DNA from 4 places in the Halanaerobium saccharolyticum subsp. saccharolyticum DSM 6643 genome. Region 1 is predicted to be linked to each of the others. Evidence: riboswitches for the same ligand, from Rfam matches in the RefSeq annotation. Region 1 holds a riboswitch; each other region holds the start of a gene.
The links. Region 1 has a riboswitch for cyclic di-GMP ahead of HSACCH_RS12655 (hypothetical protein). Riboswitches for the same ligand answer to the same signal wherever they lie in the genome.

Region 1 (2,202 bases):
TCAGTTAAAGGACAGTGCAGACTTATAATATCAGATTGTTTATAAAGCTCTCTCAGCTTTAAAAATTCCAGACCCTCGGTCAATATATCTGGATCTGAAATTTTTTCTTGCGGACTGCGATCATAGACTATAACCTTCATACCAAATGCTAATGCCAACTCAGCAGTCCGCTGACCTATGCTGCCAAAACCAATTATTCCTAAAGTCCTATTTTTTAACTCAATTAAAGGATAGTTCCAAAAACAAAAATCTTCAGACTGAGTCCATTCCTTTGCTTTAACTGCTCTATTATGTTCACCTACATGTAAAGCTGCCTCTAAAATCAAAGCTAAAGTAAATTGTGCTACTGCATTTGTACTATAATCAGGTGCATTTGTTACAATTACATCATTTTCTGCAGCTGCTTTAATATCTACAACATTATAGCCTGTTGCTAAAATTCCTATATATTTTAATCCTGGCAGGCTTTCTATTGTTTTTCTTTTTAGCGGAGTCTTATTTGTTAATAAAATATCTGCTCCTTTAGATCTTTCTAAGATTTTTTCTTTAGGAGTTCGATCATAGATTTCAAGCTCTCCTAAGTTTTTTATCTGATCCCAACTTAAATCGCCTGGATTTAGCGCATATCCATCTAAAACTACAATTTTCATTTATTTTTCCCCCAGTTTATATTTTTCAAAATAAGAAATATTCTTAGTTTATGCTGATGGTTTTAGTAAATAAATTACTTTCATTAATATTATTCTATTTAGAAGAGGGTCTTCCTTCTTTTAGTCTCCGGATAATTTAAAAAGTAATATAATTATTTTATTGATAAAATATTAAATTTAAAGCAGGAGTCTGGACTTTTATGTTTAAATATAAATATAGAAATAAATATAAATATTTACATATATTATTTTCAGTCTGAAAACAAAGGCACAATAATTGAAAGATTATTACGCAAAGATCTGAGTCTAAGGATTTAATCTATGACTGTCAGATTTGCCTCAGGTATAGAAGCCAAAGTGAGAACAAGAGTAGTGATAGCATCTTATACAGGAGGGATAAATATGGGGATTTTTAACTTTTTAAAGAGAAATGAGAATCAAAATATTAAATTTTTTGAGGAAAATAATCTGGAATCTTGGTGGAATCACAGCTTTAATGACAGAGAAAAAAAGAGAATTATTTCTGAAAGCTCAAATTTACTTAATAATTTAAATTCAGACAAAACAGCTGCCAGAACCTTATATCTGCTTGCAGGAAATGTTATTACAAGATTTAATAATAATCCTGATCTAATAATACGTTTACTTAAAAAAGCAGCAGAACTTTCAAAAGAGCCAAAGGAGCGCTTTGAAATATATTCTCAATTGATTAAAATGCTGCAGGAAGATGAGCAAAATGAAGAAGCTATTAAGTTAATTAGAGAGGCTGAAGCTCAAAATTGGGCGGGTAACTGGCAAGAACTTAAAAATTAGATGCTTTAATTTAAATTTTTAAAATACATATAGCCTTAAAATAAATATCAATAAATATCAAAAAGCTTAGATTTCTCTTTGAAAGAGATTTCTAAGCTTTTCTTTTTGCTTAACTTGCCAGCCAGCCCCCATCAACAGGAATCAAAGCCCCATGCATATAATCAGAAGCCTCAGCTGCTAAGAAAATAGCTGCACCTTTTAAATCATCATTCTGTCCCCAGCGTCCAGCAGGTATTCTGCTTAAAATGGCTGAACTTCTTTCTTTATCCTTTCTAAGTGGGGCAGTGTTATTTGTAGCAATATAACCAGGTGCAATTGCATTAACATTTATCCCTTTTGCAGCTAATTCATTACAAAAAGATTTAGTAATTCCAGCTACAGCATGCTTACTCGCTGTATAAGACGGGACAAACTTACCTCCCTGATAAGAAAGCATTGAAGCAGTATTTATAACCTTCCCCTGAACATTATTATCTACAAAATAATTAGCAACTTTTTGAGTTAATAAAAATAAACTTCTTAAATTAACTTTCATTACAGAATCCCAATCTTCGACTGTAAAATCTAAAATAGGATTGCGTCTTATCATTCCTGCATTATTAACAAGTATATCTATTTTCCCATATTCAGCCAGTGTTTCTTCGACTATTTTATCTAAATTATCTTCTTTCATTAAATCTGCCTGAATTGCTAAAAATTTTCGCCCTGTTTTACTTTCGATAGCTTCTTTTACCTCATC
Region 2 (2,202 bases), 190 kb from region 1:
TAGCTTTTTCAGCAGAGATCATAACTTGATGAATATTATCTGTTTTACCAACTGCGAAATCAGCGGTCATTTTTTGAGAATCTTTTTGTAATTGGTTTACCTCTTGTAATTTTTTGTTAAAATAATTGGAAAAATTTTCTTTATTAGGCTCTTCGATTTGCTTGGATCCCTGATCAAGCTTGAAATTATCTGCTATATTGATCGGATTAATATTTATCATTGTTTTCACCTCGTTTTAAGCTTAGGTACTAATATTTAGGGCACTATTTGCCATACTTTTGTAATTAGAAATTGCCTGTACATTTGCCTCATAACTTCTGCTTGCATCAATCATATTAACCATTTCGGTCATTACACTGACATTTGGCAGCTCTAAATAACCATTCTCATCTGCATCTGGATGATCGGGACGATATTCCAATCTAAAAGGAGAGGGATCTTCTTCAATTGCACTTACTTCAACACCTGCATTGGCTCCACTTTTTTGCTTGGAGTTTAAGGCCTTTACTTGACTAGAGAATTTTTCTTTAAAAACAGCTACTTTTCTTCGATAAGTGTTTCCATCTTCATCACGAGTAGTTTCTGCATTGGCTATATTCCCCGAAATAAGGTCCATTCTTAACCTCTGAGCAGTTAATCCAGATGCACTGATATCAATTCCCTTAAACACTTTTATCTACCTCCCTGACTTATAACCTGATTTAAAGTCGAAAAATGACCTGCCGCACGACGGGTCATTACATTATAATATATACTATTTTTGGCCATTTCTGCCATTTCAAAATCAACATCTACATTATTTTGATCATTACGGTAGCTTTTATTACTATTTGAAACAGTAGTGTTTGGATTAGAATATTCCTTGCGGAAGGGAATATGTTTTGAAGTGGTGGTATTTAAGGAAATGTTTTTATTTTGGTCAGCATTTATCTTTTTATTTAACATCGATTTAAAATTAGTATCCTGCCGTTTATAGCCTGGGGTCCCAATATTTGCTAAATTGTTCGAAATTAGTTCTCCTCTTTTGACTGCACCATCTAAAGCACCACTAATTATTGATACATAATTATTCACTCTGCCACCTCCTGAATTAAATTTTAAATATAAAAATGGGCCTTTAGGTTAACTAAAGGCCACATAGCAACTCATTAAAAAAATATTGCATGGAATTATGTAGTAGAAATCTACTATTAATACATTCAATATTATCTTCAATAACATGCAACCTGGCAGTCATAACATAATTTCGTTTTTAGACCCATAGTTTTGCGTCATTACCTTTCGGTAATTTTGCCAATATTTATTTAAATAAGTTATAGCAATTTTTCTAAGGATTCCATCACTCTATCTTTCTTAAATGGTTTCACAATAAAGTCCTTTGCTCCCAGTTCAATTGCTTGAATAACAATTTTTTGTTGTCCCATAGCACTACAAACAACAATTTTCGCAGACGGGTCAATATCTTGAATTGCTTTTATAGCTTCTAATCCATCCATAATCGGCATTGTAATATCCATAGTCACGATATCGGGCTTTACTTCCTGATAAAGTTCTACAGCTTCCTTCCCATTTTCTGCTTCTCCGACAACTTCAAAATTATCTTTTAAAATATTTTTCAAATTCAAGCGCATAAAAGCAGCATCATCTACTATTAAAACACTATTCATATAAGGTTTACCTCCTAGCAAGTATTTATACTGCTATTAATAATAATAACAAATATATATTTTATTTACAAGAGAAAATTAATATTTTTGTTTTATAATGTCATATTTTGTCTATTGAAGGCACTTACTCTAATCTTACCATCAATGAGATTAAAATACATTGAGCGTCCATAATCCTTTGCTAAATCAGAGCCAACGATCTTTATTTTTTCTTCTTTTAGAACTCTTTTGACAGCTGCAATATTTTTTTGACCAATCTGCATCACCGATTGACCGGCCTCTGTTTTAAACATTCCGGCTCCACCAACAAGTTTTGCCTGCAGCCGCTGTCTTCTAGCTCCTTTTTCTATCATTTTATCTAAAAGAAATGGAATAGCAGTATCGGCATATTTACTTTTTACTTGATTTTTTCCTTTACTCTCAGGCAGCATAACATGGGCTAAGCCTCCTATTTTTGTAAATTCATCATAAAAAGCAACCCCCACACAGGAACCTAAACCCAAAATAACAAGTAATGCATCTTCCTGATCAACTG
Region 3 (2,202 bases), on a different contig from region 1:
CGATAGTGAAACAAAGTTATATGGTTTATTAGGTAAAACTTTAAGCCATTCAATTTCTCCATCCCTGCATAATAATGGGTTTAGAGATTTAGGGCTTAATGCAGTATATTTAATGTTAGAAACTAAAGAAAAAAACTTAGAAGAATATATTGATTCCTTAAAAATGATTGGTTTTTCTGGCTGGAATGTGACTATTCCTTATAAAGAAAGTATTATACCTTATTTAAATGGTTTTTCTTCTTTAGCTAGGGCTTCAGGTGCAGTTAATACTGTCTTAAATCGAAGGGGCAGACTTACCGGCTATAATACTGATGTGATTGGATTTCAGCGTCAGCTTGAAGAATCAGGAATTAATGTTAAAGATAAAAGAGCAGTTGTGATTGGAGCTGGTGGAGCAGCTAGAGCAGTTATTGCAGCTTTAATTCAGCTTTCTTTGGCAGATATTACTATAATTAACCGGACAGTAGAAAATGCGGAAGAATTGGCAAAACTTTTTAGAGAAGAGAATTCTGAGCAAAACTTTGATTTCTGCAGTTTGGAAGAGCAGGAATATGCAGAAGTTCTAAAAGCAGCTGATTTGGTAGTTGATACAACTCCGGTTGGGATGTATAGTAATAATATTAAGAATAAAGTTGTTATCAATCCTGAATATTTGCATGAAGATCAGTTAGTAATTGATTTAGTTTATAATCCTTTGAAAACAGAAATTTTAAAAGAAGCAGAAAAAAGAGGAGCTCAGATTGGTAATGGACTGCCAACTTTAATATATCAGGCAGAGGCATCATTTAAACTCTGGACAAAAGAAATGCCGCCCAAGAAAAAATGGTATCAGATAGCTGAAGAAGCAGTGGAGATTATAGAACAAAAAGAACTTGAAGCAGAGGAAGAATAAATAATTAAGTAAGAATTACTCTTTTGGGTAATATACTTTTTAAATTAATAATTTTATAATTAAATTAGAATGAGGATACTTTAAGTTAAATATATAATAGCAAAGCAGTTTAAAGGCTGTGACGCAAAAACATAAGTCTAAGGGATTTCCTATGATAGTTATGTTTACCTCAGGTAAAAATTGCCATAGTGAACTTTTTAATGGCAATTTTTTGCTAAAAAGCTTTAATTTTAAAATAAAATTAAAATTTGATTAAAATTTTGCAGGAATAATATTAGCTATATAGAACTTTATTAATTAAGCAAGGTAATTCTAGATATTTCGACATTATAATATAAAATTTATAGATAGAAAAATAATTAAACTAATTGAGGAGTAAATTATGGGAGCTAAAAGTAAAAAGAAAATTGGTGATTTACTAATTGAGTTTGGTTATATAACTCAAAATGAGTTAGAAGCTGCAATATCTGAGCAGGAAGATATGGATCAGAGATTGGGTGAAGTATTAGAGAAATTAGGTTATGTATCTGAGGAAGAATTGATAGATGTTTTAGAATATCAGCTGGGTATTCCAAGGGTTAATTTGAATAATTATTTATTAAATGCTCACCTTTCTCAATATGTTTCTGAAAATTTAGCTAGACGTCATAATGCAGTCCCTTATGAAATAGAAGATGATCTTTTAAAAGTAGCAATGGAAGATCCAACAGATTTAGTAGCAATTGAAAATATAGAGGTTAATTCCGGTATGAAAATAGAAGTAGCAATTGCAACTCATTCGGAGATTATAAATGCAATTAACCAGGTTTATTCATTAATCGATACTGATACATCTGATATCTTTGATAGTCTTGATCAATATGGAATGAATGAAGAGCCAGAGCTTGATCAGTTAAGACAGATGGTAGAAGATGCACCAATTGTTCGCTTAACCAACTTGATTATAACTCAGGCTATTCACACGAAGGCAAGTGATATTCACATTGAGCCGCTTAGAGGTAGTGTTAGAGTCCGTTACAGAGTTGATGGAGTCCTGCATGAGGAACTTACAATTCCCAAACATTCGCAGGCTGCTTTAATTTCTCGTTTAAAAATTATTGCTGACTTAGATATTACTAAACGCAGAATTCCTCAAGATGGAAGAATTCAGATGAACTTTAAGGGAATGCAGATAGATATGCGGGTCTCGACTCTACCTACAATTTATGGAGAAAAGGTGGTTATCAGACTTTTAAACAGGGATGACAGCCTCTTAAATATAGAAAAGTTAGGTTTTAGTGCAGAAAATAAGGAAAGGTTTAATAGATTGA
Region 4 (2,202 bases), 230 kb from region 1:
AAACGGTTATCAGTATGTATCTGATAAAACTCAATTAGAAAAAGTTATTGCCATGGATGGAAAGCTTCTTGGTTTATTTAATGATTCATATATGAACTATGTTAATGATCGTGATGATGTTGGTTCTAATGAACCTTCAATGGAAGCAATGACTAAAAAGGCTCTAGAAGTACTTTCTGAAGATGAAGATGGATTTTTCTTAATGGCAGAAGGTGCCAGAATTGACCATGCATCTCATGCAGCAGATATCCCTGGCGTTGTAGCTGAAACTCTTGATTTTGATGCCAGTGTAAGAGCAGCAATGGATTTTGCTGAGGAAAATGGAGATACTTTAGTTATTGTAACAGCTGACCATGAAACTCTTGGTTTTTCAGTATCTGAACCAATTAATAAAGAAGCTTTAATGAACATTGATGTTTCTCCAGAATATATGGCTGCACAGATGACAGCTAAAGAAAATGGGAATGGATTTACTGTAGAGAGTGTTAAGTCAGTATTTGAAGAATATGCAAATATTTCTTTATCCGATACAGAAGTTGCCAGTTTCAATGAGAAAGTTGTAGATGAAGAAGGTAATCTCAAGTATACCTATCTTGTAGGATGGGAGATCGGCTCTGTTATTGCTCAAGAGTATCAGGCAGGAGTTCTAAGTTCTCGCATTAGAGCTAATTCCTCTACTGGTGGACACACACTTAACTCAGTACCAGTCTTTGCTTATGGTGAAGGAGCAGAAGCATTTAATGGAATGATGCAGAATACTGAATTCTCAGATCTGCTATTTGATTCAATGCGTCCATAAGTAAATAACTGAGAGAAGAATAAATAATTAAAATTGAATAAAATTAATATAAATGGTGGTAGGTCATAATAGGCTTACCGCCATTTTTTAATGTCTAGAAAATCAAAACCTAACATTTTGTAATTTTCAATTCACCTTTTTAAATATTTACCAAAAATTACTTGATTTTAATTTTCAAGCTGATATAATTAAATCAAATAAGAATTAACCTGACAGAAAAGGGCAACTCAATCCGAAAGGATAGAGGCGCAAAGTTTTCAGACCTAATGTTTTCAAACAATGGTTGTGAAACTACCTGGCAAGGGGCAAGCTTGACCTGTCATTTAATATATGACAGGATTTTTATTTTTCAGCCCTCTTTTAAAGGGTAAAACTGCTTTGAGGCAGTGACACAAAGCTAAGGATCTCAACTTGAGATAGCCGGCTGCTAAAAGGAGGAAATAATGAAATTTAACTTGAGAAGTACAGGGTTAAGGATTTTTGTCTTTTTACTCTTAATTTTTAGTGTTTTTTCGACAACTAATTTTGTTGAAGCTGCTGCTGATAATGAGGATCAACTTAGGCGTGAAGCTAGAGTTTTAGTAAGAGCAAAGATTCCTATATTTCAACGTCTTGAAATTATTGAAGAACCCAATATAAATTATTCATATTTAATGAGTAATTATAATGGCAGCAAAGAAATTGTAATTGAAGAAGCTTTAAAACTAAATATTTTAAGTAATACAAAATGGCATTTGCGTTTGAATAATAAAAATTTGAATTCTAAAATAATGATTAGGAAAAGTAATCAAAGTGATTATGAATGGCAGAATTTAAATTCTACTACAGCAAAATTTAGCGGTAAAAATGGTGTGCAGCAAATAACTTTTGATTTGAAATTTATTTTAGATCAAAGTTCTAGAACTGCAATTGAAAACTTAGCTTTGGATTTAAGACATAGTCTTGTTCCAGAATTATATTAAATTTAAATAATAAAAAAAGAGCTGATTAATTTCAGCTCTTCTTATTTTTAAGTTTATCTAACAGGCTGCCGACTCTTTTTTCGGCGGCTTTTTTTTCGTCTTCGTTTAATTCAAAATTCATTTCTAAGATACTCCCTTCTGCAGTCCCTTTTGGCAGTTTAGCTAGGGGCAAATAGAATTCTTCTTTTTCATCAGGGCGAATTAAAAGCCTTGCCTTATCATTTTCAATTTTATCAACTGTTACTTTCATAAAACCATCCTTTCATATTTTTATGTGTTTTAAGTACAATACCTTTTCAGTACCGGGTATAAGTTAAAAAGTTTCACTCAACAGTAATTTTATCATGCCAATGGTCAAATTTGCCATCATCAATTCCATCAACATTTTTAATTTCTTCAAGTTTTTCAAAGGGACCATTTTCACTTCGATACTCAATAATT

Region 2: linked by a shared signal. The riboswitch ahead of flgB (flagellar basal body rod protein FlgB) and the one ahead of HSACCH_RS12655 (hypothetical protein) in region 1 are both predicted to bind cyclic di-GMP.
Region 3: linked by a shared signal. The riboswitch ahead of HSACCH_RS06530 (GspE/PulE family protein) and the one ahead of HSACCH_RS12655 (hypothetical protein) in region 1 are both predicted to bind cyclic di-GMP.
Region 4: linked by a shared signal. The riboswitch ahead of HSACCH_RS11570 (hypothetical protein) and the one ahead of HSACCH_RS12655 (hypothetical protein) in region 1 are both predicted to bind cyclic di-GMP.

Annotation. Positions count from the first base shown of each region.
Region 1 is NZ_CAUI01000023.1:535,460-537,661, forward strand. Features, by position in the region: gene HSACCH_RS12650 (D-2-hydroxyacid dehydrogenase) at 1-650, opposite strand, end outside; cyclic di-GMP riboswitch class I at 908-992, shown strand; gene HSACCH_RS12655 (hypothetical protein) at 1,053-1,463, shown strand; gene kduD (2-dehydro-3-deoxy-D-gluconate 5-dehydrogenase KduD) at 1,573-2,202, opposite strand, start outside.
Region 2 is NZ_CAUI01000023.1:345,227-347,428, forward strand. Features, by position in the region: gene fliE (flagellar hook-basal body complex protein FliE) at 1-220, opposite strand, end outside; gene flgC (flagellar basal body rod protein FlgC) at 242-670, opposite strand; gene flgB (flagellar basal body rod protein FlgB) at 673-1,074, opposite strand; cyclic di-GMP riboswitch class I at 1,218-1,305, opposite strand; gene HSACCH_RS11780 (response regulator) at 1,314-1,667, opposite strand; gene HSACCH_RS11785 (chemotaxis protein CheD) at 1,760-2,202, opposite strand, start outside.
Region 3 is NZ_CAUI01000015.1:251,955-254,156, reverse strand. Features, by position in the region: gene HSACCH_RS06535 (shikimate dehydrogenase) at 1-892, shown strand, start outside; cyclic di-GMP riboswitch class I at 981-1,064, shown strand; gene HSACCH_RS06530 (GspE/PulE family protein) at 1,275-2,202, shown strand, end outside.
Region 4 is NZ_CAUI01000023.1:308,613-310,814, reverse strand. Features, by position in the region: gene HSACCH_RS11575 (alkaline phosphatase) at 1-799, shown strand, start outside; cyclic di-GMP riboswitch class I at 1,011-1,098, shown strand; cyclic di-GMP riboswitch class I at 1,156-1,231, shown strand; gene HSACCH_RS11570 (hypothetical protein) at 1,243-1,761, shown strand; gene HSACCH_RS11565 (DUF3006 domain-containing protein) at 1,793-2,011, opposite strand; gene HSACCH_RS11560 (MBL fold metallo-hydrolase) at 2,085-2,202, opposite strand, start outside.